Regions from separate parts of the Chelativorans composti genome, predicted to be linked through region 3. Evidence: predicted binding sites of a transcription regulator. Region 3 holds the regulator's gene; each other region holds the start of a gene.
What was found. Region 3 encodes LexA, which represses DNA repair genes until DNA is damaged. Its sites were predicted from a motif close to TGTTCNNNNTGTGTTCNG; they were not measured.
Positions count from the first base shown of each region.

Region 1: ABD906_RS06870 (ImuA family protein) is a predicted target of LexA. The motif match lies at 7,586-7,603, and genes of this name have one in related genera.
Region 2: ABD906_RS14275 (DNA recombination protein RmuC) is a predicted target of LexA. The motif match lies at 2,483-2,500, and genes of this name have one in related genera.

Region 1 covers NZ_BAABGS010000018.1:307,611-317,255, reverse strand. Annotated here, with positions in the region: gene trxA (thioredoxin) at 1-422, shown strand, start outside; gene ABD906_RS06885 (Trm112 family protein) at 916-1,119, shown strand; gene ABD906_RS06880 (error-prone DNA polymerase) at 1,449-4,778, opposite strand; gene ABD906_RS06875 (Y-family DNA polymerase) at 4,775-6,535, opposite strand; gene ABD906_RS06870 (ImuA family protein) at 6,444-7,466, opposite strand; gene ABD906_RS06865 (metallopeptidase family protein) at 7,824-8,270, shown strand; gene ABD906_RS06860 (DUF1737 domain-containing protein) at 8,478-8,684, opposite strand; gene ABD906_RS06855 (HpcH/HpaI aldolase/citrate lyase family protein) at 8,681-9,571, opposite strand.
Region 2 covers NZ_BAABGS010000073.1:152,240-161,884, forward strand. Annotated here, with positions in the region: gene ABD906_RS14265 (ATP phosphoribosyltransferase regulatory subunit) at 1-309, shown strand, start outside; gene hisG (ATP phosphoribosyltransferase) at 309-1,001, shown strand; gene ABD906_RS14275 (DNA recombination protein RmuC) at 1,211-2,446, opposite strand; gene def (peptide deformylase) at 2,562-3,089, shown strand; gene fmt (methionyl-tRNA formyltransferase) at 3,323-4,261, shown strand; gene truA (tRNA pseudouridine(38-40) synthase TruA) at 4,291-5,034, shown strand; gene ABD906_RS14295 (transporter) at 5,126-5,728, opposite strand; gene dapE (succinyl-diaminopimelate desuccinylase) at 5,725-6,912, opposite strand; gene ABD906_RS14305 (DUF805 domain-containing protein) at 6,970-7,341, opposite strand; gene dapD (2,3,4,5-tetrahydropyridine-2,6-dicarboxylate N-succinyltransferase) at 7,629-8,483, opposite strand; gene ABD906_RS14315 (LOG family protein) at 8,650-9,495, shown strand; gene ABD906_RS16135 (autoinducer binding domain-containing protein) at 9,629-9,645, shown strand, end outside.
Region 3 covers NZ_BAABGS010000074.1:160,204-169,848, reverse strand. Annotated here, with positions in the region: gene ABD906_RS15065 (replication-associated recombination protein A) at 1-1,045, shown strand, start outside; partial or broken gene ABD906_RS15060 (CrcB family protein) at 1,089-1,383, shown strand; gene ABD906_RS15055 (RluA family pseudouridine synthase) at 1,411-2,400, shown strand; gene ABD906_RS15050 (ATP12 family chaperone protein) at 2,443-3,219, shown strand; gene ABD906_RS15045 (LysE family translocator) at 3,272-3,910, shown strand; gene ABD906_RS15040 (SOS response-associated peptidase) at 4,370-5,041, opposite strand; tRNA gene ABD906_RS15035 (tRNA-Leu) at 5,124-5,209, opposite strand; gene lexA (transcriptional repressor LexA) at 5,394-6,113, opposite strand; gene ABD906_RS15025 (molybdopterin molybdotransferase MoeA) at 6,221-7,426, opposite strand; gene moaC (cyclic pyranopterin monophosphate synthase MoaC) at 7,426-7,926, opposite strand; gene trpC (indole-3-glycerol phosphate synthase TrpC) at 7,939-8,745, opposite strand; gene trpD (anthranilate phosphoribosyltransferase) at 8,801-9,645, opposite strand, start outside.

The DNA.
Region 1 (9,645 bases), on a different contig from region 3:
ACGTGGACGCGCTGTCGGCCATGGCCGACATGCTGTTCGAGGCCGGGCAGACCGACCGCGCCAAACAGGTTCTGGAGCGCATTCCCGCAGACAAGGCCGATGTTCCGGCCGTCGCTGCGGTGCGCGCCAAGATCGCGCTCATGGAAGAGGTGGCGAAGTTGGGCGACCCGGCTGAACTGGAGCGGCGTCTGGCGGAGAACCCGAGCGACCATCAGGCCCGGTTCGACCTGGCGCTGATCTGCAATGCGCGCGGCCAGCGCGACGCGGCGACCGATCACCTGCTCGCCATCGTGAAGGCTGACCGCACGTGGAACGACGACGGCGCGCGCAAGAAGCTGCTTGAGCTGTTCGAGGCCTGGGGCGTGACAGACAAGGCAACGATTGCCGGCCGCCGGAAGCTTTCCTCGCTGCTGTTCGCCTGATTCGCGGAACGGAGATTGGTGCGGACCGCCGCTGCGGCCGCCCTCCTCCACTGCGGCCAGGCTTCGGTGTGCATCTCGTTCCGCTTCAGGGGGTGCCAGTTCCGCTCAACACGGCTTGCGGTTCCTAGGCAGTTTCCGAGCGTCTGCAAGCCCTTCTCGCTTCGTGGCCCACGGAGATGACCGGCAAGCCGGTCCATGCGGGGCAGGCTGTTGCCTGAAACTTTGAACGGTCCTGTCCCGCTCGAACGAAGATCCTGGCAGCGATGGTTGCGGGAACCGCGCCGGTTGATTCCTGCCTCTGACAGAAACCTGGTCTGCAGCTTCGCGGAGCCGCCGGAGTGCGCGTCGCGGCTCCGATGGGACAAGCTAGCCACTTCCCCTGCCGCCGCGCTCCGCTTATTTGTGCCGAAGCATCCCCGGTTTGAGGCTGCTATGATTGCAGGCAGACAAAGGCCGGAGCGTTCCGCCCTGAACCGTCCGTGAGGTCATGCCGATGGAAGGCGCCCGCTCAAACAGGAATTCGGTCGATCCAAAGCTGCTCGAGCTGCTCGTCTGCCCGCTCACCAAGGGCCCGCTGGAGTGGGATCCGGAGCGGCAGGAGCTCATCTCGCGTCGCGCCCGCCTGGCTTATCCCGTGCGGGATGGCGTGCCGGTGATGCTGCCTTCCGAAGCGCGCGAGTTGCAGGACAACGAGTGAGCCGATCGCGCACGTGCTGACGGCGAGACGGAGCGCACGCCGTGCAGGCAGGCTCGACGCATGCCGTGCAGACAGGACACGACGCAAGCCGTTCGGGCCGAACGGAGGCGCGAAACGAGCGGGCGGGAATTCGGCGCTCGCTTTTCCCTCCCCGCCAGGCACGTTCCTGCCTGCGCCTGTGCGACCGGGAAGCCCTTTCCCGGTGCTTCGCGCACCCTCCTCATGCCAGCGCCTCGCCACGGTTCACCGGAAGGCGTCCTGCCGCCCCCCCCCTCAAACTGTTCCCATGCTTCCCCGCCCCGGCGCGGTTCAGGAGCGCAAGAACCGCTTCAATGAAAATTCCTCCCCTTCGGCATGACCGATGATACGCCGTCTGGCTTGCCCGGACCGGAAGCTGTGCAGGAAGCCGGGTCGGCGGATCTGGTCCAGCGGATCTCCTGCTGCCCCTCCTCCGCGGTCAGAAGATTGAGCCACGGGTTCAGGTTCTCGATCCGCTCGGCTATCACGTGGATGACGCCGGAGACGTTCTGCAGGCGGCCGGTGACGCGGATGAGGCGGGCCCCCAGCACCTCGGCCCGGAAGCGCTCGAAGACTTGGGTGCGGACGACGATGTTGGCCACACCCGTCTCGTCCTCAATGGTCATGAAGATGATGCCCTTCGACGTGCCTGGGCGCTGGCGGATGAGGACAAGGCCCGCCACCGACAGGCGCTCGCCGTTCCGCCTGGCTCGCAACACGGCGCTGGGGACGACGCGGCTGCGCGCCAGCCGCTCACGCAGGAAGGAGACGGGGTGGGCCTTGAGAGAAAGGCTTAAGGAGCGGTAGTCGCTCACCACGTGTTCGCCGGGGCGCATGGCGGGCAGGCTCACCTCCGGCTCAGCCTCGAACAGACCGACCTCACGCCGGTCGAGCAATGGCAGGCGGTCCGCCGCGCGGGTCTCGTCCAGCGCGTGGACGGCCCAGAGGGCGGCGCGGCGGTCGAGCCCGAGCGAGCGGAAGGCATCCGCCTCGGCGAGGCGGGCGATCACGCTCTTTGGCAGGCCGGAGCGCAGCCAGAGATCGCGCACGGAGGTGTAGCCGCGGCCGCGCCGGACAACGAGCTGTTCCATGTCCGCCTCAGAGAGGCCCTTGATCTGGCGGAAGCCAAGACGCACCGCATGGGCGGAGCGGATGACGGAACGCATCGGCCGGTGCTGCCGAGCCATGCGGCCCGGATCGAAGGGGGCCGGCTCCAGCGTCGAATCCCAGAAGGAAAAGTTGATGTCCGGCTCGCGAACCTCGACGCCGTGTTCGCGCGCGTCGCGGACAATCTGGGCCGGCGCGTAGAAGCCCATCGGCTGGGAGTTGAGCAGTGCCGTACAGAAGATGTCCGGATAATAGGCCTTGAACCAGGCGGAGGCGTAAACCAGGAGGGCGAAGGAAGCGGCATGGCTCTCCGGGAAACCATATTCGCCGAAGCCCTCGAGCTGACGGAAACAGCGCTCGGCGAAGTCGCGCGGGTAGCCCTTGCGGACCATGCTCTCGATGAGTTTTTCCCGATAGTGCTTGACCGCGCCGGTGCGACGGAAGGTGGCCATTGCGCGGCGCAGCTGGTCCGCCTCGCTGGAGGAGAAGCCGCCCGCGACGATGGCGATCTTCATGGCCTGTTCCTGAAACAGGGGGACACCCAAGGTCTTGCCCAGAATCGCCCGCAGTTCCTCGTTGTGGTACTCCGGTTTCTCCCGCCCCTCGCGCCGGCGCAGGTAGGGATGCACCATGTCGCCCTGGATGGGGCCGGGGCGGACGATCGCCACCTCGATGACCAGGTCGTAGAAAGTCTGCGGCCGAAGCCGCGGCAGCATGGACATCTGCGCGCGAGATTCCACCTGGAAGACGCCGATCGTATCGGCGCGGGAGATCATGTCGTAGACCGGCTTCTGTTCCTGCGGCAGGGTGGCGAGCGTATAGGGGCGGCCGTGCGCGTCGCGCGGGCCGTAATGGGCTTCCAGCAGATCGAAGCAGCGGCGCAGGCAGGAGAGCATTCCGAGCGCCAGGATGTCGACCTTGAGCAGGCCGACATTGTCGAGGTCGTCCTTGTCCCATTCGATCATCTTGCGCTCCGCCATCGCGGTCTTGACGATGGGAACGATCTCGTCGAGCCGGTCGCGCGTGATGACGAAGCCGCCGACATGCTGGGTGAGATGGCGGGGGAAGCCCATTATCTCGTTGGCGCGGTCGAACACGTGGCGGGTGAGCGGGTCGGACTGGTCGAGCCCGGCGGCCTTCGCCTCCTGCTCGCCCACCGGATGCCTGGACCAGCCCCAGATGGAGCCCGAGAGTGCGTTCACCACGTCCTCGGAGAGGCCCATGGCCTTCGCCACCTCGCGGGCGGCCGAGCGGCCGCGATAGGTGATGACGGCCGCGGCGAGCGCCGTGTTCTTCTCGCTGTACTTCCGGTAGATGTAGGCAATCACCTCATCGCGCCGGTCGTGCTCGAAATCGACGTCGATATCCGGCGGCTCGTTGCGCTCCTCGGAGATGAAGCGCTCAAGCAGATGGTCCATGATGTCGGGGCCAACCTCGGTGATGCCGAGGCAGTAGCAAACCAGCGAATTGGCGGCCGAACCGCGCCCCTGGCAGAGGATGCCCTGGCTGCGGGCGAATCGGATAATGTCGTAGACCGTCAGGAAATAACGCGCGTAGCTCTTCTTCCGGATGAGCGCGAGTTCCTTGCGGATGAGCGCCTCGTGCTGCGGCGCGAGGCCGCCGGGAAAGCGCCGCTTCACCCCCTCCCAGGTGAGGCGCTCCAGCTCCTCCTCGGCGGTGAGGCCGCTTTCGGAGACCTCGTCGGGATAGTTGTGCTGCAATTCATCAAGCGAAAAGGAGAGGGTTGCGGCAAAGCGCAGGGTCTCCTCCAGCGCGTGGGGGCAGTCGCGGAACAGGCGCCGCATGACCTCCAACGACTTCAGATACCGCTCGGCATTGGCCTCCAGCGCGAAGCCAGCGCGGTGGATGGTGGTCTTGAGGCGGATGGCGGTGAGCACATCCTGCAGCGGGCGGCGGGACTTCTCATGGTAGAGCACGTCGTTGGTAGCCATGAGAGGCAGGCGGGCGGCCTCCGCCAGTGCTGCTGCCTGGGCGAGTCGCCAACGGTCGTCCCCCCGGAATTGCGGCGCCACAGCGAGCCAGACCGAGCGGCCGAAAGCCGCCCGCAGCTCGTGCAGAAAGGCGAGGGTCTCCGCCGCCGGGAGGGCGAGCTCCGGCAGGACGGCGAGCGACAGGTTCGCGCCCCATTGCAGGAGATCCTGCCGGTAGAGGACGGGCGCGCCCTTGCTCGCCTCGTCGCGGAGATTGGCCTGGGTCAGCATGCGGCAGAGATGTGCCCATCCTTTCCTGTCCTGCGGATAGGCGAGGATATCCGGCGTGCCGTCGGCAAAGACCAGACGACTGCCGGGGTGATAGGCGATGCCGCAGGCCTGCGCCTGCTTCCAGGCGCGCACGACACCGGCCACGGTATTGCGATCCACAAGGCCCACGGCGCTGTAGCCCAGCTCATGGGCGGCCAGCACCAGCTCCTCCGGACGAGAGGCGCCGCGCAGGAAGGAGAAATTCGACTGGATGCCGAATTCCGCATAGCGCGGGCCTTGCGCGGCCCCGGGGCTTCCGACCGGCGCGCTCATGGGAAGAGCCCGTGCATGAACCAGCGGGGGTTGGCCCCACCGTCATAGATGCCCTCGCGGAACAGCCAGAAGCGGCGGCCCTCCGTGTCCTCGACGCGGAAATAGTCGCGCGGCAGGGTGCCTGCGGGCATGCGCCACCACTCCGGCTCGATGCGCTCCGGCCCCTCGGCGCGGACGACGCGGTAGAGCGCCTTGCGCCAGCGGAAGGAGAAGGGCGGGCCCTCGGGCACCTCGGCGGCGGCCTCGACCGGCTCCGGCCGCAGAAGCAGGCGGAGCGGGCGCAGCAGCGCGGCCGGCACCGCATCGAACTGGGTATCGGGTTTGAGAACTGCGCTGCCGGCGGTGGCGTAGCGGGCGGCGGACGGGGATTCCACCCAGACGCGGAAGGCGACGAAGCGGCCCTCGCGCTCAGGCATGTGGCTCTCCTCCGGTGAGGGCATCAGCACGGCGCTGTCGCCCAGGCGGGCGCGGAGCCGGTCGACCACGAGAGCGAAGCGCTCCTCGCCGGCCGAAGCCGGATCGCCATGGAGGTCTTCCTGCTTCTCAACGAAGGGGGCCGTCGAAGCCGCAGCGAGGCGGACAAGCTCAAAGCCTTCGCCGGGATCGAGACTGTTCTCGAGGACGGCGAACTTCTCCGCGAAAAGCGTACCGATGGCCTGCGGATCGCGCAGGGGGCGCGAGGTGCTGACAGCGATGCGCGTGACGGCGCCATCCATGCGGAACAGGGAAAGCGTGAGCTGGCGCGCACCCTCACCCCGACGCTCGAGGTCCTGCTTCAGCCGCCCGGCCAGCAGAAGCAGGAGGGACTGGATGTCCTCAACCAGGCTGACGGGCTCGGCGAGCCGCCGCTCGACGGACAGGGGCGGAACCGGAAAACGGGGCGAGATGGCCTCCTCGACAGTGCCCAGCGCCTGATCGAGACGGGTGACCAGAAGCTGGCCGAAGCGGCGCGCCAGCGGTCCGCGCGGAGCATCGAGCAGAGCGCCGACGCGGCGCAGGCCCACGCTTTCCAGCTTCGCGACCGTCTCCGGCGGAATCCGCAGCGCGGCAAGCGGCATGGGCGCAAGCGCATCGCGCTCGCCGCCCGGGGGGATGTTAGCGGAAGGACCCAAGTGGTTCGGACCTTCACAGAAATCCCGACCTGCCCTACCCCCTTGTTTTTCCGCGGTTCCGGACGGAAAAGCAGCACCCACTTTTCCTGGAACCATGCCTTGTTTGCCTGTCGCGGTTCCGGACGGAAAAGCGGTTCCCACTTTTCCTGGAACCGCTTTTGCCACAAACCGCGCCGCGGCCCAGGCCATGCCCTGCGTCGAGGCAAGGGCAGCACGGGCGTCGAAGCCCTGCCGGGTGAGGTGGCGCAGCAGAACGCGCAGAAGGGCATTCTCGCCGCTGAACAGATGGGCGCAGCCGCTGATGTCGAGCATCAGGCCGTCGCTGCCGTCGAGCGCGACAAGCGGCGTGAAGTGATCGCACCAGTCGGCGAGACGGCAGAGCAGGCGGTGGTCGGCTTCCGGATCGGCTTCCAGAACCTCGATGGAGGGGTGCATGGCGCGGGCGTCGGCGATGCCCATACCGGGGCGCAGGCCCAGCGCTTCCGCCGTCTCGTTGAGAGCGGCGATGCGCTGGGTGTTGTTCTCGCGGTGGCTTAACACCAGCGGCGGAACTTCAGCCTGCCTTCCGGCCTGACGCCAGCCCGTGCCATGGCGCTGGCGCAAGATGCGGTCCGTCGAAAGATGCGGCAGCCAGACCGCCAGCATCCGCCGCACGCTCCTCGCCTGCGTGAAGAGGTCTTCCCCGAACGGGCTGTCGTTCCTGAAAGCTAAGGTCATGGGCGTTCCATTCCAGCACGAAGGTGCCTTCCTTTCCGGTGCGGCTGCGCGTGAGAGTGACGGCGAAGGCGGGCGGACCGATGGAGCGCGAAACCGGGCCGGAAAACGTCCCCCGCAGGGACGAGGCGGCCGCCCCTACCTCAAAGCGGGTGGTGGCCGCGGTGGGCTGCGCCTTGCCGCCGTGGCGGATCAGGAAAAGGGGATAGCCCGCCGCCCGCGCGCGCAGACTCAGCCTGCGGGTGGCCGTGAGATCCAGCCGGGCGGGATTGCCATGCAGCTCCAGCAGGATAGCGGCGAAACGGTTCTGCACGGCAGCCTCCTCGGCCGCCCACAGGGCATCCTCGATGCGTTTCGGATGGACGAGCAGAAGCCGGTCCGGCGCGATGCCGAAGAGACGGGTGAAGCCCGTCGCATAGGGAAGCCCCGCCTCCATGAAAAAATGGGAGAGGCCGATCCAGAGCAGCGGCAGCTGCCCGTCCCTGCCGGCGAGCGCGGCCAGGGCCAGCGCGAAACCCGCCACCGCAGCGGCATCGCGGGTCTGGCGGCCGATGATTTCCGTCAGCGCAGCGCGGGGCAAGCCGCCGCCCAGCGCCATGTCGAGCCCCGCCACGCCCAGCCGGATGCGACCGGAATCCGGCGCATGGCGGCGGACCAGCAGTCCGGCTTCGGACGTTTCCGGCGCACCCGCCTGCACGCCTGCCATCTCCGGCGCGTCCCCCGTCCCCGGCGAGGACACAATCAAGTCCCTGCCCTCGCGCAGACCGCCACCCTCCAGCCGTTCGGGCTGGGTGCCTTCAATCCGCGCAATCTGCCGGCGCAGGGACAAAAGCAGGTCCTGCGCCATGGCCGGGGGTGCCATGGTCGTTCACTCTCTCATTCGCTGCGGGCATCCCGGCCTACCAATGCCGGACGTGGCCCAGGCTTGTTTTCGCTGTTTCGGACAGGGAGCGGTCCCAAACGTTTCCGAACCGTTCCGTTTGTTCACGTTATGTTCTTATGGATTCCAGAGGTCCGGCCCCGAGTCAAGCAGCACGTGCAGAGAGAAGGAGGATAGACCCGCGCGGCCTTACGCAGTAAGGAGACTGCAGATCGGGGATACTTCCGGCCGAGGCCCTGGCCTTTGCGAGAATCCTTCCCCAAATAGACTTTTACCACAGTCTCGTGAAACACTCGCAACCTGCAACAGAAAACGCTATATGCGGGCAAAGGATAAAAAATGGCACGCATATATAGAACAAGGTCCTGGCACGACCAGCTTTCCCCATCGCTTGAAGAACTCGAACTGCTGGCGATGGAAATCTATGCGAATCTGCCGGAACAGTTCCGCAAGCTGACCGGAGACATCGTGATTCAGGTTGCCGATTTTCCCTCCGAGGAAATCATGGACGACCTGGCTCTCGAGACACCGTTCGACCTGCTGGGCCTGTTCGAGGGGCGGGGCATTGCGGAACGCTGGAATCCCGACACCGGGATGGGACCGAATCGCATCACGCTCTTCCGCAGGGCGATCCTGGACTACTGGGCCGAGAACGAGGAAACGCTGGGCGACATCGTCGCGCATGTGCTGATCCACGAGATCGGCCACCACTTCGGCCTGTCCGACGATGACATGGTGCGCATCGAGAACAGCGCCGACGACGGGTATCTGTCGGGATCGGACTGATTTTCCCTGCCGGGCTGAAACAGAAAAGGCACGGACGCCCGCCCGTGCCTTTTCTCGTTCAGGGTCCTGCAGTTTCGAAAAAGAACCCCGGCACCTGGCCCTGGCCAGGACCGGAACGCGATAGGGTCAAAGCTTGATCTTCCATCGCGGTTGCGGGCAGAAACCAATTCCCTCTTTTCCTACCGCGATCGGACGTGAGCCGGGGCCTCAGTAATCACCCAGCTTCATGTCCGGAGAATAGTCGATCCCGTCGATTTCCTTGAATACGGCCTGGCCGCAGCGCATGGTCTTCGTCTCGGCGTCGTAGGCATAGGTGGGCGAGCCGTAGAGCTGCCAACCCTTGTTGAGGGCCGCGGTTACCTTGTGGCAGAAAGAGGCGTCGTCGGGGCCGGTCAGGAAGCGATAGAGTTTCATTGGGTCCTTTCCCTTATCAGCCGGGCCTTCTCAAGGAGGCTCCGGGCCATTTCCAGATGCAGCCGCTCGACCATCTTCCCCCCCATGGAAATGACGCCGCGGGTGCTGTTCTCAGGCTCGGCAAATTCGGCGACGATGGCCTCCGCCTCGGCGACCTCCTCGTCGGTGGGGCCGAAGATGCGGTTGGCACCGTCGATCTGGGCAGGATGGATGAGCGTCTTGCCGTCAAAGCCGAGCTCGCGGCCCTGACGGCATTCGCTAGCGAATGCCTCGAGATCGCGGAAGTTGTTGGACACACCATCGAGCGCGGTGATGCCGCCCGCGCGGGCGCAAAGCACGACCTGCAGCAGGAGCGGCAGGAGATTCGCCCGGTCAGGCCCCGGCACCATGCAGGTTGCCCTGGCGAGGTCGTTGGGGCCGACCACCAGGCAATCGAGCCGGGAAGACGGATCGCGCGCATAGTCCGCAATCGTGCCGGCGTTGAGAATGGAGCGTGGCGTCTCCATCATCGCCCAGAGCTTCAGGTCCGCCGGGGCATTCAATTCCGCGAGAGCGCGGTCGACCTCGCGCAACGTTTCGACACCCTCCACCTTTGGGATGAGAATGGCGTCGGGCCGGCAGGCACAGGCCGCTGCCAGATCGTCCCTGCCCCACTCGCTGTCCAGCGCGTTGATACGGATCACCAGCTCGCGCTGCGGCCGTCCGGCGCCTGAAAGGAAGGCCAGCAGCCGCTCACGGGCGGCCGCCTTCTCGTCGGGACCAACCGCGTCCTCGAAGTCGAAGATGATCGAGTCGCAGGCAAGCGACGGGCTTTTCGCCAGCGCCCGCTCGTTGCTGGCGGGCATGTAGAGGACGGAGCGGCGGAGGGACATGGACTGTTCTTTCATGCGATTGTCCATGACGCAGCCATTCGTTCGATGCAAGAGGGGTTTGCTTGCCGCGCCAGCTTGTGTAAAGAACT
Region 2 (9,645 bases), on a different contig from region 3:
GCGGACTTCGCGGTCAGGGCAGGTATCGCCATTGACGAGGCGCTGGCGAATTTCGAGAAGCGCAACGCGGCCATCGCCGCCGCCGGCGTTTCCGTCGCCGACGTCCGCTACAATTCCGGCTTCGGCCGTCCGCTCGACTACTACACCGGTCTCGTCTTCGAGATCACCACCGACCGTCTCGCCCTTCCGCTTGCCGGCGGCGGGCGCTACGACCGGCTGCTCACGCTGCTCGGAGCGCAGGAGCCGATTCCGGGCGTCGGCTTCTCGGTTTGGCTCGACCGCGTGGATACCCTCAGGGAGGCCCGCTGATGAGCGTCACCCTCGCACTTCCGTCCAAGGGCCGCCTGAAGGACGAGGCGATCGCCCGCCTGGAGAAGGCCGGTTACCGCGTCACGCCGCCGAAGGACGACCGCAGCTACAGCACTTCCGTCGACGGCCATCCGGCCATCGACGTGAAGTTCATTTCCGCCTCGGAAATCGCCCGCGAGCTGGAAGCCGGCAACGTCGATCTGGGCGTTACAGGAGAGGATCTGATCCGCGAGACGATCCCCGAGTGGGAGCGTAAGGTCGCCATTCGCGCCCGCTTGGGCTTTGGCCGCGCCGATGTGATCGTCGCCGTGCCCGACGTCTGGTTCGATGTCTCCACCATGGCTGATCTTGACGATGTGGCGGCCGACTTCCGGCACCGCCATGGCCGCCGCCTGCGCATCGCCACCAAGTACTGGCGCCTGACGCAGCAGTTCTTCTCGCAGAAGCACGGCATCCAGGTCTATCGCATCGTCGAAAGCCTCGGTGCCACGGAAGGGGCGCCCGCGGCTGGCTCCGCCGACATCATTGTCGATATTACCTCGACCGGTTCGACGCTGCGCGCAAACCACCTGAAGGTGCTCGAAGACGGCGTGATCCTGCGCTCGCAGGCCTGCCTCGTGGAATCCCTCAAGGACCGCTCTGCCGGAGATGTTGCCGTCATCGCTGCCATGGTGGACGCGCTGAACCGCTGACACCTCTGGCCCTCCCTCCGCCCCCCTCATGGTGAGCTCGTCAAACCGGGAGCTGTCGGAGGGCGGCAAGCACAAAGGCTTTCTGCGGCGGGTCCACAAAGACTTGGAGCGACAGTGTCGGTTCTTGCCACCTTCATGGTTCGGCTGGCCCACCATGATGGTTCGACGGGCTCAGCATTAAGGTGTACGGCACGCCATGACGGCCTTGCCTACTCATCCACCACGCGCAATTGCAGGCGGCCCTGACCGGGCGACACGGGTCCGGCCTTCTCTCCCCCGCCCGCACCGGACTTTCGAACCGCTCCGCCGGTTTCCGCCTCACCCAGTTCCAGCGCCTCGATGCGGCTGCCGCGCTTGGTGATCTTGTCGGCGGAGGTAAGGATCATTTCCACATCCTTCTGAGCCGAGAAGAAGTGACCCTGCAGCTTGCGCACGCGCTCGTCGAGCCGGGTCACGTCCTCCATCAGCTTCACCACCTCGGCCTGGATGAGATGCGCCTGCTCTCGCATCCGCGCATCGCGGAGCACCGACTGGATCACCTGCACCGAGAGCATGAGCAGCGAGGGCGATACGATCACCACCCTCGCCCGATGCGCCCGCTGCACCAGCGCCTCGAAATTCTCGTGAATCTCCGCGAAGATGGACTCCGACGGCACGAACATGAAGGCGAGCTCTTGTGTCTCGCCGTTGATGAGATACTTCTCGGAGATCGCCCGGATATGCACTTCGATGTCGCGCCGGAAGGCGGTTTCCGCCGCCTTGCGCGCCTCGGCGCTGCCCTCGCTCCCGGCAGCCTTCATGGCGTTCCACGCCTCCAGCGGAAACTTGGCATCGACCACCAGCGACGGTGCGCCGTTCGGCATACGGATCAAGCAGTCGGGCCGCGCGCCATTCGAGAGCGTCGCTTGGAACTCGTAGGCCCCTGACGGCAGCGCGTCGGCGATGATCGCCTCCATCCGTGCCTGCCCGAACGCCCCGCGCGTCTGCTTGTTGGAGAGGATCTGCTGCAGCTGGACCACCTGTCCGGCGAGCGCCTGGATGTTGTTCTGCGCCGTGTCGATGACGGCGAGCCGCTCCTGCAGCTTGGCGAGGTTCTCGTGCGTCGCCTTGGTCTGCTCGTGGATCGAGGTGCCGAGCCTGTGCGTCATCCCGTCGAGCCGTTCGGTGAGTGCCCTGGTCAATTCCGCCTGCCGGGAGCCGAGGATTTCCGCCATCGTGCCGAGTCGCCCGTGCAGTTCGGCTTGCGTGCGGGCGAGCTCCCGCAGCCGCTCCTCCGCTTCCGCCGCCGCGACCGCCCTCGCCCGCGAGGCCCGCGCAACCATGATCGCCATCAGAACCATTAGGAACAGGATGACACCGCCCGCCGTAGCCATTACATGACCCACGGTGAAGGTGGCCGCGCCGAGGCGGAACACGGGACTGGCGAAAAGCGACGCTGAATCCATCATCGCGTTACCGTAGACGATTCCGCCCCGCCCGAGAAGATCAAAACGAGAACAAAACGTACCCGTGCCATCCGACCGCATTGACGCCCGACACGGGAGCAATTACGTCACGCCAATGGCTACTCGACCGCTTGTAATTCTTCCCGATCCGTTGCTCCGCCAGGTCTCAAAGCCCGTGGAGCGTATTGACGACGAACTGCGCAAGTTCGCCGCCGACATGTTCGACACCATGTACGACGCGCCCGGCATCGGCCTCGCGGCCGTGCAGGTGGGCGAGCCGATCCGCATGCTCGTGCTCGACGTTGCCGGCAAGGACGAACCGAAGAACCCGCAGGTTTTCATCAACCCTGAAATCCTCGCGAAGAGCGAGGACATGAACGTCCACGAGGAAGGCTGTCTGTCCATTCCCGATTACTATGCGGAAGTGGAGCGTCCGGCCCGCATCAGCGTGAAGGCGCTGGATCTCGACGGCAAGGAAAAGATCGTCGAGGCCGACGGCATCCTCGCCACTTGCCTGCAGCACGAGATCGACCATCTGAACGGCGTCCTGTTCATCGACCACCTGTCGAAGCTGAAGCGCGACATGGTGATCCGCAAGTTCAGGAAGCTGGCGAAGGAACGCAAGTCGCCCGTGGTGGGCTGAGCGGTCCCTGGAAAGGTGGAAGCCGGTTCCCGCCCGGCCCCGTGACACGGGGACAGGGCACGGATCCGGCGGAGACGAGAGCCGGTTTGCCTTTCCATCCGCGACAACGGAGGATTGAGCCTCCCGTTTTCCGCCCGGCGAAAACAGGCTTGGCCGGCGGTCAGCAATGGATGTGGCGGGATGTCGGCCAGGCAGGTCACCCGCGAGAAGCGCAACGCGCATAGGATGTGAGAATGCCCCTCAACCTGATTTTCATGGGAACGCCGGAATTCTCGGTCGCCACGCTGAAGGCGCTGCACGAGGCGGGGCACAAAATCGTGGCCGTCTATACGCAGCCGCCGCGCCCGGCCGGACGCCGGGGCCTGGAACTCACAAAGTCGCCGGTGCATCAGGTCGCAGAAGAGCTCGGCATACCCGTCTTCACGCCCGTTTCCCTGAAGAGCGAAGAGGAACAGCGGCGCTTCCGTGACCTCAACGCGGATGCCGCCGTCGTCGTGGCCTACGGTCTGCTCCTGCCAAAGCCTATCCTGGAGGGCACACGTCTCGGCGCCTACAACGGCCATGCCTCGCTGCTGCCCCGCTGGCGCGGGGCCGCGCCCATCCAGCGCGCCATCATGGCCGGCGACGCCGAGACCGGCATGATGATCATGAAGATGGATGAGGGGCTGGACACCGGCCCGGTGGCGCTCACCCGCGTCGTGAAGATCAATCCCGACATGACGGCGGGCGAGCTGCACGACGCCCTGAAGGAAACCGGCGCTGCCCTCATGGTCGAGGCCATGGCAGCCCTCGCCTCCGGTGACCTCAGGCTGACGCCCCAGGCCGGGGAAGGCGCCACCTACGCCCGCAAGATCTCCAAGGAGGAGACCCGCATCGACTGGACGCGCCCTGGCCGCGACGTCCACAACCACATCCGTGGTCTTTCGCCCATGCCGGGCGCCTGGTGCGAGATGGAACTCGGCGGCAGGCTGGAGCGGGTGAAAGTGCTGCGCTCCACACGCGTGGATGACATGGGCGGCGAACCCGGTGAGGTCCTGGACGACTTCCTCACGGTCGCCTGCGGCACCGGCGCCGTGCGCCTCCTCGAGCTGCAACGCGCGGGCGGAAAGGTCGTGACCGCCGCCGACTTCCTGCGCGGCGCGCCGGTGAAGAAGGGGCAAAGGATCAGGTGACCGCCAGCACTCCGGAGCGCAGCTGAGCCATGCCCCGCTACCGCATCGACATCGAATACGACGGCACCAACTACGCCGGCTGGCAACGCCAGGCCGGCCAGCCTTCGGTCCAGGAAGCGATCGAGCGCGCCATCCTTGCGCTGAGCGGCGAGACGGTGACACTGAAAGGCGCAGGCCGCACCGATGCCGGCGTCCACGCCCTCGGTCAGGTCGGCCATTTCGATCTCGCGCGCAACTTTCCCGAACGCAACATCCGCGACGGCCTCAACGCCCATCTGCTGGCCGCTGGGGAATCCGTCTCAATCCTCTCGGCCGCCGTGGTGGACGAAACCTTCGACGCCCGCTTCTCGGCCAGGGCCCGCCACTATCTCTACCGCATCGGCAATCGCCGCTCGCCCTTCGCGCTCGACCGCAACCGCGTGTGGCACGTCTGGAAGCCGCTCGACGTCGAGGCCATGCAGGAGGCGGCGCACCGGCTGATCGGCCTGCACGACTTCACCACCTTCCGCTCCAGCCAGTGCCAGGCGAAGAGCCCGGTGAAAACGCTGGACCGTCTGGACGTTACCCGTGTCGGCGACGAGGTGCAGATCCGCGCCTCCGCGCGCTCCTTCCTGCACAATCAGGTGCGATCGCTCGTCGGCACCCTCAAGAAGGTCGGCGAAGGTAGCTGGACGCCGGACGATGTCCAGGCGGCGCTCGAAGCGCGCGACCGCTCCCGCTGCGGCCCCATGGCCCCGGCCCACGGCCTCTATCTCGTTGGCGTGGACTACTAGATCGGCCCTTGGGAAGCGGGGCCGGTTTCCTCGAAACCCAAACGGCTTGAGCCCGATTTTCCGTGAGCGTCCGAAAGCTTCCGGGCCCTTCCTACAGGCTTCCCACGTTGATACCGAGCAACGACTGCAGGATGAGCAGTGTGGCGATGGAAGCCACCAGCATTCCGAAGAACACGCCGGTTCCCATCGCAGCCCCCTTGGCGAGCGCGACCACCGTCACCCGCCAGGACAGGAACAGGGTGAGGAAGAACAGCACCAGTGACAGGAACATTGCGATTTCCGCCAGCGCCGGGAAGAAGATCTGCAGCAGCGTCGGCGGCAGCATCATCCAGGTGAGCAGCGCCGAGGCCCAGTTGCTCGCCACCACGTAGTGGATGAGCCGGTCCGCGATCCGCGCCTGCTTCGCCACCGCGAGCAGGCCCACCAGCGGCAGGATCCACGACCCGATGCTGGACAGCGCCAGCCGCAGCACGATCTCGAGCCGCGACATGGGCAGCAGCATCAGCGCCTCCGCCTCGTTGGCAAAGGCCAGCCAGTTGATGAGCAGGGCGGGCAGCGACACGGGAACGGCATAGAAAGAGTTCCAGAACCCGTCGACGGAAATGTCGAGGTACCGCAGGCCGTCCGCCCGGCCCGTCATCAGGCGCCAGACACCATGGAAATACTGCTGGATGTCGGCGCCCCAGTTCGTCATCCGAACCAGTCCTCCAGGAACCGCAGATAGATCCGGGTGAGCTCCTCGAGGTCGGCCACTGCCACCCGCTCGTCCACCATGTGCATGGTCTGGCCGACCAGGCCGAACTCGACCACCGGGCAATAGTCCTTGATGAAGCGCGCGTCGGACGTGCCCCCCGTGGTGGACAGTTCCGGCGTCCGGCCCGTCACCGCCTCAATGGAGGCACTCAGCGTGTTGATGAGTTTCTCGTCATGGGTCAGGAACACCGGGCTGACATTGCCGACCCACTTCAGCTCGAACTGGACCGGCTCTTCCCTTCCGCTGCGGAACCGCTTGTCCTCCGCCGCAGCCCTGAGCCGCAGCTCGATCTCGGCCTTGAGCCTCTCGGCGTTCCACAGATCGTTGAAGCGGATGTTGAAGGCGAAGCTGGCCTTCGCCGGGATCACGTTCGTCGCCGGATTGCCGACGTCGATCGAGGTGATCTCGAGGTTCGTCGCCGGAAACTGCTCCGTCCCGCTGTCGAGCGCGGGATTGAGGAGCGCTTCGGCCAGGCTCAGGAGCCCCCGCACCGGATTGTCGGCGAGATGCGGATAGGCCACGTGCCCCTGCCGCCCGCTGACCGTCACGCGGCCCGAGAGGGAACCGCGCCGGCCAATCTTGATCATGTCGCCCAGCGCCTGCGGGCAGGTCGGCTCCCCGACGATGGAGGCGTCCCACGTCTCGCCCCTCTCCGCCGCCCACTGGAGAAGCTTGACCGTGCCGTTGACGGCCGGGCCTTCCTCGTCTCCGGTGATCAGCAGGGAGATGGAGCCCTTCGGCGCCCCGTGCTTCTCGACGTAGCGCGCGACCGCCGCCACAAAGCAGGCGATGCCGCCCTTCATGTCCACCGCGCCGCGCCCGTAGAGAATGCCATTGTCGATCACGCCGCCGAATGGCGGGTGGCTCCAGGCGGCCTCGTCCCCCGCCGGCACCACGTCCGTATGGCCGGCGAACATCAGGTGCGGCCCTTCGCTGCCGAACCGCGCGTAAAGGTTTTCGACGGATGCTTCGCCCGGCTCGTCAAACACGGGACGGTCGACGCTCATGCCGAGCGGCTTCACCATTGCCTCGAGCGCAGCGAGCGCCCCGCCTTCAGCCGGGGTCACCGACGGGCAGCGGATGAGCGTGACCAGATTCTCGACGGGATCAACGGGAAGTTTCATTTCCTTGCCAATAATTCAAACCCGCGGAGAAGTCACGGGGCGGTTGATGGGATGGTTTCAGTCCTGCGGCGCATTCGTGTAGCGACCGTAGCGGTTTGCCCCGGGATCCCCCGGATACAGACACAGAATGAGGAAGGCTAGGATCGACAGGACCGGGATGAACAGCGTCACGGCGAAGTAGCCCTCCCTGTTGAAGTCGTGGAAGCGCTTCACTGACAACGCCACGTGCGGCCAGAGGGAGCCCAGGAAGACGAGCGCGAAGATCATGTTCCACATCTCGTATTCCGCGCTGCCCAGCGGCGCGATCATCGACTTGTACAGCGGAATCACCGCGATGACGCTGAGAAGCATCGTCGCGAGGAAATAGACCCACCGGCTGATCCGGCCGGAGATGCTGAAGAAAAGCCATGTGAAATTGCTTGTGCCCACGACCTTGCCCCTGTGCACTGCTTTCCAGTCGGAGACCGGCACACATTTGCTTCAAGATACCATGACCGGCGTTCCTGCAGGACGCGCGGCTGCTGAAGCCCTCCCGCCCCACGGGCGAAAGGTCTTCCGAAATCTGTCCGCTTCGCGCCGCGACGGAGACCCTCTTTCACGCGCTGGCCAGTCTGACCTGTTGAGGCCGGTTCCGGACAAGGCGGAACCGGGTTTCCGTCCGGAACCGCAAAACAAACGCCTGGTGCAGTTCAGGGTCTCTGCGAACCTGGACCGCCCTAGTCGCGCAGCAGCTCGTTGATCGCGGTCTTTGCGCGGGTCTTCTCGTCCACGCGCTTCACGATCACGGCGCAATAGAGGTTGGGCCCGGGCTGACCGTCCGGAAGCGGCTTGCCCGGCATGGTTCCCGGCACGACCACCGAGTATTCCGGCACCTCGCCCTGGAACACCTCGCCCGTCGTGCGGTCGATGATCTTCGTCGACTGACCGAGGAACACGCCCATGCTGAGCACCGCTCCGCGGCGAACGATGACGCCCTCGGCCACCTCGGAGCGGGCGCCGATGAAGCAGTCGTCCTCGATGATCGTCGGCGAAGCCTGCATGGGCTCCAGCACGCCGCCGATGCCCACGCCGCCGGACAGATGCACGTTGCGACCGATCTGCGCGCAGGATCCAACCGTGGCCCAGGTATCCACCATCGTGCCCTCGCCCACATAGGCCCCGAGGTTGACGAAGGACGGCATCAGCACCACGCCCGGCGCGATGAAGGCGGAGCGGCGCACGACCGCGCCCGGGACGGCGCGAATGCCGGCGCGCTCGAACTCCGAGGCACTCCAACGGTCAAACTTGGACGGAACCTTGTCCCACCAGACGGCCTCGCCCGGGCCGCCCTTGATCACTTCCATCGGATTGAGCCGGAACGACAGCAGCACCGCCTTCTTCAGCCACTGGTTCACCCGCCACTGCCCGTCCGGCTGGCGCTCGGCAACGCGCGCGCGCCCGCTGTCCAGAAGGTTGAGCGCCTCCTCGACCGCGTCGCGAATCTCGCCGCGCGTATCCGCGGTCACTTTGTCACGTTCATCAAAGGCCTGCTCGATAATCTTTTCGAGAGTGGCGAAATCCGATGTATTCATTAGCGAACCATCTCCGTTATAGGAGCTGTTGAAAGGGTGCCGTGATTTGATGTCATTGCCGGCTGGATGCCGGGCAAGCGGACCCTAAGCGAACGGCCGAACCGGGTCAATCATTGCAATGCTCTGGCGGAAGAGTGTTAACCGGGACAAGTGAGGACGCTGACGAATGAAGCCTGAAGATACCAACAACTGGACCCCACTGCCCCACTCGGATGAAGTGCGCAGGCTGGCGCGCAACGTTCCCGAGACCGCGCAGACCAGGTCGCCGACCTATCGCCTGGCCTGGGATGACAATGATTTCCTCACCCGGCGCGAGTTGCGTCCTGTCCGCCTTCAGCTCGAGCTTCTGAAGCCGGAGATGGCGCTGGCGGAAAAGGGCATCCGCTCGACCGTCATCATGTTCGGCGGCGCGCGCATTCCCGAACCCGGCGGCGAGGCCTGGGCTGCCAAGAACGAAATCCAGAAGAAGAATCTCGAGGCCAACAGCCGCTACTACGAGGAGGCCCGCAAGTTCGCGCGTCTCTGCTCCGAGTACTCGGCAAAGTCCTACTATCGTGAATTTGTTATCGTTACCGGCGGCGGACCCGGCGTGATGGAAGCGGGCAACCGGGGCGCGGCCGACTGCGGCGCCCCCAGCATCGGCCTGAACATCATCCTGCCGCACGAGCAGGTGCCGAACCGCTACGTGACCCCGGAACTATGTTTCAACTTCCACTACTTCGCCATTCGCAAGATGCACTTCGTGATGCGGGCCAAAGCCGTCGCGGTCTTCCCCGGCGGTTTCGGCACGATGGACGAACTGTTTGAAACGCTTACGCTCATCCAGACCGGCAGGATGGAGCGCGTGCCCGTCATTCTCTTCGGCCACGAGTTCTGGAACAACGCCATCAACATCGCCTACCTGGCGGAGCAGGGAACCATCTCCCCCACCGACATCGACCTCCTGACCTTTGTCGACACGGCAGAAGATGCCTGGAAGGCTATTCAGGAGTTTTACAAGATTACGATATAGAATTTATTATGTTAATTCGAAATATTCAAATTATTCAAAGTGTAATACTTTGATATTGAATTAGAGGTCACTATTGATTTAGGTATTATTTTAGCATAATTTTATCGACGGATGGGAGGGAAGGATCTTCACGATGAATCCGTCGGATAC
Region 3 (9,645 bases):
TGCGGACCTCAAGAAGGTGTTCGACGCGGCCCGGCTGCGGCGCCAGCAGGGGCGGCAGACGCTGCTGTTCGTGGATGAGATCCATCGTTTCAACCGCGCGCAGCAGGATTCCTTCCTGCCGGTCATGGAAGACGGAACGGTCGTGCTGATCGGCGCGACGACGGAAAATCCATCCTTCGAGCTTAACGCGGCGCTGCTGTCGCGCGCGCGCGTGCTCAACTTCAAGCCGCATGACGCGGAGAGCCTCGAGAAGCTGCTCCAGCGCGCGGAGAAGGAAGAGGGCAAGGCACTGCCGCTCACCGAAGAGGCGCGCGGCGTGCTGATCCGCATGGCGGACGGGGACGGGCGCGCGGTGCTGACGCTTGCCGAAGAGGTCTGGCGCGCGGCGCGCCCGGGCGAGACCTTCGACGCGGAAACCCTTCAGAAGATCGTGCAGCGGCGCGCGCCGATCTATGACAAGAGCCAGGACGGGCACTACAATCTGATCTCCGCACTCCACAAGTCGGTGCGCGGATCGGACCCGGACGCCGCGCTCTATTACCTCTGCCGCATGTTCGACGCAGGCGAGGATCCGCTTTACATCGGCCGCAGGCTCGTGCGCATGGCGGTGGAGGACATCGGCCTCGCCGATCCGCAGGCGCTTGTCATCGCCAACGCGGCCAAGGACGCCTATGACTATCTGGGTTCTCCGGAAGGCGAGCTTGCACTGGCGCAGGCCTGCGTCTATCTCGCCACGGCGCCGAAGTCGAATGCGGTCTACACGGCGTTCAAAGCCGCCATGCGGTCGGCCAAGGAACACGGATCGCTGCTGCCGCCCAAGCATATCCTCAACGCGCCGACCAAGCTCATGAAGGAAACCGGCTACGGCGAGGGCTACCAGTACGACCACGACATGCCGGATGCGTTCTCGGGCCAGGACTATTTCCCGGAGGCCATGGGGCGGCAGACCTACTACAATCCGCCCGAGCGCGGTTTCGAACGGGAGATCCGCAAGCGGCTCGACTACTGGGCGCGGCTCCGGCGCGAGCGGTCCGGCAGGGGCTGAGACGGGCAACACGGCGATCTGAACAAGGAAAGGGACAGCCATCCTGTACCACCTGCTTCTGGTCTGTCTGGGCGGCGGAATCGGCGCCGGGCTGCGGCACCTGACGAATGTCGGCGCGGCGCGGCTGCTCGGTGTTGCGTTCCCGTGGGGCACGTTCACTGTTCCTGGCAACCGGGATTCTCGGCGGGTTCACCACCTTCTCGGCGTTTTCTCTGGATGCGACGCTGCTGTGGGAGCGCGGGGCGGTGTCTCTTGCGGCTGCCTACGTGCTGGCTAGCGTATTAGGGGCCATTCTTTTCCTGTTTGCGGGATTGTGGCTCGCAAGAAGCGTTTTCTAATGGTATGCCCGCCGAAATGGTGAAGACATGGCAGGCATAGAACAGATCAAGGTGGAAGACAGCGAGGCGGGCATGCGGCTCGATCGCTGGTTCAAGGTACATTATCCGGGGCTCGCGTTCGGGCAGCTGCAGAAGCTCCTGCGCACGGGCCAGATCCGGGTCGATGGCGGTCGCGTGAAAACGGACACGCGCGTGCAGCCCGGCCAGATCATTCGCGTGCCGCCGCTCGGTATCGACCGCAAGGGCGCGCAGCCCATGACGAGCCGTACGATTCGCGACCGCGGCGACGCCGAAGTGCTGGCGCAGATGCTGCTCTACGAGGACGACAAGGTGTTCGTCTTCAACAAGCCGGCGGGCCTCGCCGTCCAGGGCGGCTCGGGAGTCAACCGGCATGTGGACGGCATGCTCGAAGCCTGGCGCAACAAGAAGGGCGAGAAACCGCGCCTCGTGCACAGGCTCGACCGCGACACGTCCGGCGTGCTCGTCGTGGCGCGCACGCGGCTTGCGGCGGTGAAGCTTACGGAAGCGTTCCGCGAGCGCGAGACCAAGAAGGTCTACTGGGCGCTGGTGAAGGGCGTGCCGCGCAAGCGGGAAGGCAAGATCTCGACCTGGCTGCTGCGCGAGGCCACCCCGGACGGTGACAAGATGCGGATCGCCAAGCATGGCGAGCCAGGGGCGGAGCACGCCGTCACGCTCTACCGGGTGGTGGAGCAGGCCGGGCAGGCGCTGTCATGGCTCGAACTGGAGCCGCAGACCGGCCGCATGCACCAGCTGCGCGTGCATACGACGCATATCGGCTGCCCAATTATCGGGGACCCCAAGTATTTCGTCGCGGATCACAACTGGGAGCTCCCGGGCGGAATCCAGAACCGGCTGCATCTCCATGCCCGGCGCATCGTGATCCCGCATCCGGATCCCGGCAAGGGCGTGATTGACGTGACGGCCGAGCTGCCGCCGCACATGAAGCAGAGCTGGAACCTGCTCAGCTTCGACGAGGCTTCGGCCGAAGAAGAATGAAGGGAAGGTGGCCGCGCCAACGCCGCCGCCTATATGAATGACATGCGTGAACTTCTGAACGATCTCGAACAGGGGCGCCAGCCGGACCCGATCCGCGCCGCCCAGGAAAGCATGCGCCCGCAACTGCCCCGGCGCTTCTACAAGGAAGTAACGGTGGGCGGCGAGGAGGGGGCCTTCAAGGTGCTGCTCGACGGAAAGACCGTACGTACGCCCGGCGGAGCCGAAGTCATTCTCCCCAGGGAAGGCATGGCGCGGCTCGTGGCGGACGAATATGCCGCGCAGGGCGAGCGGATCGATCCGATGACCATGCCGGTGACGCGGCTCGTCAACACCGCCATCGACGGCGTGGCGCGCGACCCGCAGGCCGTTCTCGAGGATATCCTGCGGTATGCCTCGTCCGACCTGCTTTGCTACCGCGCCGAGTCGCCAGAGCGGCTTGTGCAGATGCAGCGGGATGCCTGGGATCCGGTGCTGGACTGGATCGAGGGGACGATCGGTGCGCGCTTCGTGCTCGCCGAAGGCGTGATGCACGTGCAGCAACCGCGCGAGACCATTGCTGCGGTCGGCAGCTATCTCGCGCAGCGGCGCGAGGTGTTCCGTCTGTCCTCCCTCCATGTCATGACGACGCTGATGGGATCGTCGATCCTGGCGTTGGCGGTCGAGGCCGGGTTCCTCGATGCCGAGGACGCCTGGAGGGCCGCCCACATCGACGAGGACTGGAACGCCAGCCAATGGGGCGAGGATTACGAAGCCGCCCAACGGCTTGCCGCTCGCAAGCGGGACATGATGGCGGCGGTTGAATTGTTGCGGATTCTCTAGTTAACTGATCAGCAGAGGCCGACCCTTTTCTCGCCGATCATCGAGGTGCCCGATGTCCCTTGAAACCTGGCTTGCATTCGCGGCGGCGTCTGCCGTGGTGGTCGCCATCCCCGGACCGACCATTCTTCTGGTGGTCTCCTACGCCCTGAGCCATGGGCGCAGAATCGCTTTTGCGACGGTCGCCGGCGTGACTCTCGGCGACTTCACCGCCATGACGGGCTCGATGCTCGGCCTGGGCGCTTTGCTCGCCACTTCGGCCACGCTGTTCACCGTGCTCAAGTGGATCGGCGCGGCCTATCTGATCTACCTTGGCATCAAGCTCTGGTGCGCGCCGGTGAGCGAGGAGAGGGGGGAGACGCCCGACGCCCCAGCTGCCACCTTGCGGCCAGGCCGGATCTTCCTGCACACCTATGCGGTAACCGCGCTCAACCCGAAGACGATTGTCTTCTTCGTCGCTTTCCTGCCGCAGTTCATGAACCCTTCATCGCCGTTGCTGCCGCAGATGGTCATTCTGGAAGTCACCTTCCTCGTCATCGCGACGGTGAACGCGGCGCTGTACGCGTTCATGGCCTCGGCCATCCGCTCGCGGATCGGCAATCCTACCGTCCAGTACGTTATCAATCGGACGGGCGGCACGCTGATGATCGGCGCCGGCCTGCTCGCGCTCGGCTGGAAGCGCGCAGCCGCTTAGAAGAGCAGTTCAGTTTTTTACGAAACACTGAACTGCTGTAGGTAAGCGGCTGGTCATGGTTCCGGACAGAAACCGGTTTCCACTTTCCTTGAACGGCTCCAGGCCCGGTTCCGAGCAGGTCTGAACCGTCTCCTTCCGGCCGCAGGAAGCATATGATTGGAGACGTTCAGATTTTCCCGGAGGTGCAGGTCGCTCAAAATCAGTTCCGCGGACTATCAGATTTCGATCCTTGATAAGTTTTAAAAAACAAATAGGTGAGTTAGAATCTTCACGTTCATGTGAAGGTTGAAGCTTTTGGAGTCGGTCAAAATCCTCCGGGGAAGACCGTAGCCCTGTTCGTTAGCTACGGGCAAGAGGTAGCGCTTTTCAAGCACGCCCCGGCGCGCGGATGGGAAACCGCTGCGGGCTTTCGTACAGAGCGGCGAAAAGGCTGGCTTGGGCCACACGAGGCTGAACATGTCAGGGCAGCTTGGGCCGGTCCTTCTCGCCGGGCAGGATGATCAGGTCGCTCTCCTCCGCAGGGCGCTGCAGGTGCCGCGCCTCGTCCCAAGGGGCGCGCAGCCAGATATCGATCTCCTCGTCACGGGTGAGGATGACTGGCATGGCCTTGGGGTGCACCTGCGCCACAAGGGCGTTCGACGCGGTGGTAAGAAAAGCATAAAGTTCGTGGGTGGCCGGTTCCTCGCGCGCGAGGCGCTTTCCGGTCCAGCGCGTCCGGAGCCCGGCGAAGAAAAAGGGGCGTCCGTCCGGCCGCGCGAACCAGGCGTCCGGAGTCCGTTCGCCCGGCCGCTTGCGCGCGGGATCAGGCTCGGCGAATTTCAGCACCGGCACCAGGCATCGGTGCCCGGGTGAGAGCCAGGGACGCCAATGGGGCGAGACGGTGTTGCGGATGTTGGTAATGCCATAGTCGAAGTCCTTGCCCTGGAGCATCGAGGGAGGAGAGGGCATGCCCCAGCGAGCGCGCACCATCTCAGGCCCGCCCTCGACCATGCGTATGACGGGACCGAACCGGTTCGGATAGACGTCGAAGCTTTCCTCATTGAAGAAGGCCCGGTCCGCCAGCCTGTCCAGAAGGCGCGAGAGCTGGCGAAGCGCCTCAATGTTCGTTGTGGAGGTGTAGAGGTTGCACATGGCCGTATAACCCGCCCTGACGGCAGGTACGATGGCTGGTTTTTGTCCAGCCTGGCAAGATACAGCGGCAATGTTGAAGGCTTGGTGCGGACGGCGGGGGTCGAACCCGCACGGGCGAAGCCCGAGGGATTTTAAGTCCCTTGCGTCTACCAGTTCCGCCACGTCCGCATTGTGGTCCTTTTCCCTTGCTTCAGCCGCTGCGTCAATTGCGGCAGAGACGTTTTCCGGACTCTTCCGCAAGGATTTGGTCCGCGCGGCAGTCTCGACAGATGCCACGAGCACTTGATGGCAAATGACCGCAACAGGCAACAGGGCAGGGCAGGGCCTGACGGCGGCCCCGCCGCATCATCACTCAGTGATACCGCCGGATGAGGCCGACGAGCTTGCCCTGCACCTTCACGCGGTGGGGCGGGAAGATGCGGGTCTCATAGGCGGGATTGGCGGCCTCCAGGGCGATGGAGGCGCCCTTGCGGCGGAAGCGCTTCAGCGTCGCCTCCTGGTCGTCCACCAGCGCCACGACGATGTCGCCCGGGTTGGCCGTCTGGGTGTGGCGGATGATCACCGTGTCGCCGTCGAAGATGCCGGCCTCAATCATCGAATCACCCTTGACCTCAAGCGCATAGTGCTCGCCGCCGGAAATCATGTCCGGCGGGACGGCGATGCTGTGGGTCACGTGCTGAATGGCGTCGATCGGCACGCCCGCGGCGATGCGGCCCATGACCGGAATGGATATGCTTGTCTCGCTGGAAACCGGCGTGGCACGCGAAGGCGTCGGCGCCGGTTCGGGCTGGCTCTGGCCGCCCTGGATGACCGAGGGGGAGAAGCCCCGGGAACGCGGCGGCACGTTCGGCATCATCGAATCCGGCAGGCGTATGACTTCCAGAGCCCGCGCGCGGTTCGGCAGGCGGCGGATGAAGCCGCGCTCTTCCAACGCGCTGATCAGGCGGTGGATCCCCGACTTTGACGCGAGGTCCAGAGCTTCCTTCATCTCGTCGAAGGAAGGCGGGATGCCGGTCTCCTTGAGACACTGGTGAATGAACAGCAAGAGTTCATGCTGCTTGCGGGTTAGCATCGGCTCCGAACCCCTGAATCAAAGTAAAAACAAATCCAGAACATAACGTAGACGTTCAGGATGTGTTCTGCAACTGGTAACTTGCAGGGCGAAAGGTTAGAGCGGCGTTAACGCAGCATGAGAACCTGGCAGCGCTCGCCGGCCTCCGCCGCCGGCGCATGCGGTTGGCGGATGATGAGCGCGTTCGCGGCGGCAAGCACGCTCAACATGGAGGAGTCCTGGACGGGGAAGGGGGTGGCGATGAGCCCGCCCGGTCCGGGGACCACCGTGGCGCGGACATAGTCGCGCCGGCCGTCGTTGGCGGGCATGGGGGCGCCGAGCTCCGCCTGGTGCAGGTTAGGCGCATGCAGCCGTCCGCCGAGGCGGCGCACGAGCGGCCGCAGGAAGACGTGGGCGCATATGAGACTCGAGACGGGATTGCCCGGCAGGCCGAGCACGGACATGCGGCCCAGGCGTCCGAAGATCAGCGGCTTGCCCGGCCGCATGGCGATCTTCCAGAAGGAGAGCTCCATGCCCTCTGCGGCAAGCACCTCGCGGGTGATGTCGCGGTCGCCGACGGAGGCGCCGCCTAGCGTCACCAGCACGTCGGCCCCCGCCTCGCGGGCGCGGCGCACGGCGGCGGCGAAACCCGCATGGTCGTCCGGCACAATGCCGAGATCGAGCACCCGGCCGCCGTCCTGCTGGACGAGGCCGGCGACGCCGAAATTGTTGGAAGCGATGATCTGATCCGGACCCGGCTCGGCTTCCGGGGGCACGAGTTCGTCGCCCGAGGCGATGAGTGCCACGAGCGGGCGACGGATGACCGGCACCTGAGCATGGCCCGACGCTGCCGCCAGGGACAGTGCCGCCGGATCGAGCGTGCGGCCCGCTTCCAGCACCGTGTCGCCAGACCGAAAGTCCAGTCCCGCGCGGCGGATATGGCGGCCTGGGGCGGCAGGCTCCAGCGCCTCGATCCTGCCTTCGTCGATGACCCGGGCGTTTTCCTGCAGAACGATCGTGGTGGCGCCCTTCGGCAGCGGAGCGCCGGTAAAGATGCGCACGGCGGTTCCGGCGGTCACTTCACCGTCGAATCTTTTGCCTGCGGCGGAAGTGCCGATGACCTTCAGGGTGACAGGCGTGCTGGCAATATCGGCGTCCCGCACTGCGTAGCCGTCCATGGCCGAGGCGTCGAAGGGCGGCTGCGTGCGGCGCGCCTCAATCGGAGCAGCCAGAACGCGGCCGACGGCCTCGGCGAGCGGAACGGTTTCAGCGGAGACGGGCTGCACGCCCTCCAGGATGCGCTCGAGGGCCTCATCGACAGAAAGCAGGGCCATCAGTCCCGCTCCCCGCGCTTCCAGTGGCCGGACTTGCCGCCAAGCTTCTCCTCAAGCCGGATTTCCCCGATCACCATGTCCTTATCGAGCGCCTTGGCCATGTCGTAGATGGTGAGGCAGGTAACGGAGACAGCCGTCAGCGCCTCCATCTCGACGCCGGTCTTGCCGGTGAGTTTGGCGAGGGCGCGGATCCGCAGGCCGGGCAGGGCCTCGTCCGGCTCGATGTCGACGGAAACCTTGGTGAGTGCAAGCGGGTGGCAGAGCGGAATGAGGTCGCTCGTCCTCTTCGCTGCCATGATGCCCGCGACGCGCGCCACACCGATCACGTCGCCCTTCTTCGCGTTGCCGGCAAGAATGGCCTGCAGCGTTTCAGGCGCCATCCGAACGCAGCCGGTCGCGACCGCCACGCGCTCCGTATCCGCCTTGGCTCCCACGTCGACCATGTCGGCCTTGCCCTCGGCGTCGAGATGGGTAAGCCGCTTATCCTCCTCCGCGGACATGAAAACCCTCCTTCAGGCGGCCGGGGCGAGCCCCAGCAGGCTGCGCGTTGCCTCCGCCACGTTCTGCTGGCGCATCAGGCTTTCGCCGACGAGGAAGCTGCGAATGCCCACCTTGGCAAGCCGCTGACAGTCTTCGTGGGTGAAGATGCCGCTTTCGCCGACGATCAGCCGGTCGGACGGGATCATGGGTGCGAGCCTCTCGGACGTGGCCAGCGTCGTCTCGAAGGTTCTGAGGTTGCGGTTGTTGATGCCGATCATGCGGGAGGAAAGCTTCAGCGCCCGTTCCAGTTCCTCCTCGTCATGCACCTCGATGAGCGCGTCCATGCCGAGCTCGAAGGCCGTTTCCTCCAGCGCGCGCGCCGTGTCGTCATCGACGCTCGCCATAATGATGAGGATCGCGTCGGCGCCGAGCAGACGGGCTTCCAGCACCTGGTAGGTGTCGAGCATGAAGTCCTTGCGGATGGCTGGCAGCGAACAGGCCGCCCGCGCCTGGACCAGAAACTCGGGCGCACCCTGGAAAGAGGGGCCGTCGGTGAGCACGGAAAGGCAGGCAGCGCCGCCCTGCTCATACTCCTTCGCCAGCGCCGGCGGATCGAAATCGGCGCGGATAAGGCCCTTCGAGGGGCTAGCCTTCTTGATCTCGGCGATGAGACCGAAGCCGCCCTGGTCCTGTTTCGCCTTCAGCGCATTCATGAAGCCGCGCACGGGCGAGGCGTCCTTCAGCCGCGCCTTCAGTTCCGCCTGGGGGAGGGCGGCCTTGGCAGCAACGATTTCCTCGCGCTTGTAGGCTTCGATCTTGCGCAGAATGTCCGCCATCAGATGCTCCTTCCAGTGCAGCGGGCAGTTGTCGTTTGCGTCGGTGAAGGGCAGGGCCTCAGTCAGCCGTTTTCCGGTTGGAGACCTCCACGAGCTTCTCGAGCGTGCGCAGGGCAGCGCCTGTGTCGAGCGACTGCGTCGCCATCGCGATGCCTTCCTCAAGGCTCGAAGCCTTGTCAGCCACCACCAGCGCGCCCGCGGCATTGAGAACCGCGATGTCGCGGTAGGGGTTCCTGGCGCCTTCCAGAACGGCGCGCAGCGCCTTGGCGTTCGCGACGCCGTCACCGCCGCGCAGCGAGGCCATGTCGGCCTGTGCGAGGCCGACGGATTCCGGCGTGATCTCGAAGGTCTTCACCTCGCCATTTTCGAGGCTCGCCACCAGCGTCTTGCCGGTCGTCGTCATCTCATCGAGGCCGTCACCGTGAACGACCCAGGCCTTCTCGGCGCCAAGGTTGCGGAGGACATGGGCGAGCGGCTCCACCCATTGCGGCGCGAACACGCCGAGCAGCTGACGCTTGGCTCCGGCCGGATTGGCGAGCGGTCCGAGCAGGTTGAAGATCGTGCGCGTGCCGAGCTCGAGGCGCGTCGGGCCCACGTGGCGCATGGCTGAATGGTGCATGGGCGCAAACATGAAGCCGATGCCGGCTTCAGCAATGCAGGCCGCGATCTCATCCGGCCCCAGCTCGATGTTGACGCCGAGGGCGGCCAGCGAGTCGGCCGCGCCGGACTTCGAGGAGAGGGCGCGGTTGCCATGCTTTGCCACCGGCACGCCGCACCCTGCCACGATGAAGGCGGCACAGGTGGATACGTTGTAGGAGCCGGAGGCATCGCCGCCGGTGCCGACAATGTCGACGGCGCCTTCGGGCGCGCTGACGCGCAGCATCTTGGCGCGCATGGTCTCCA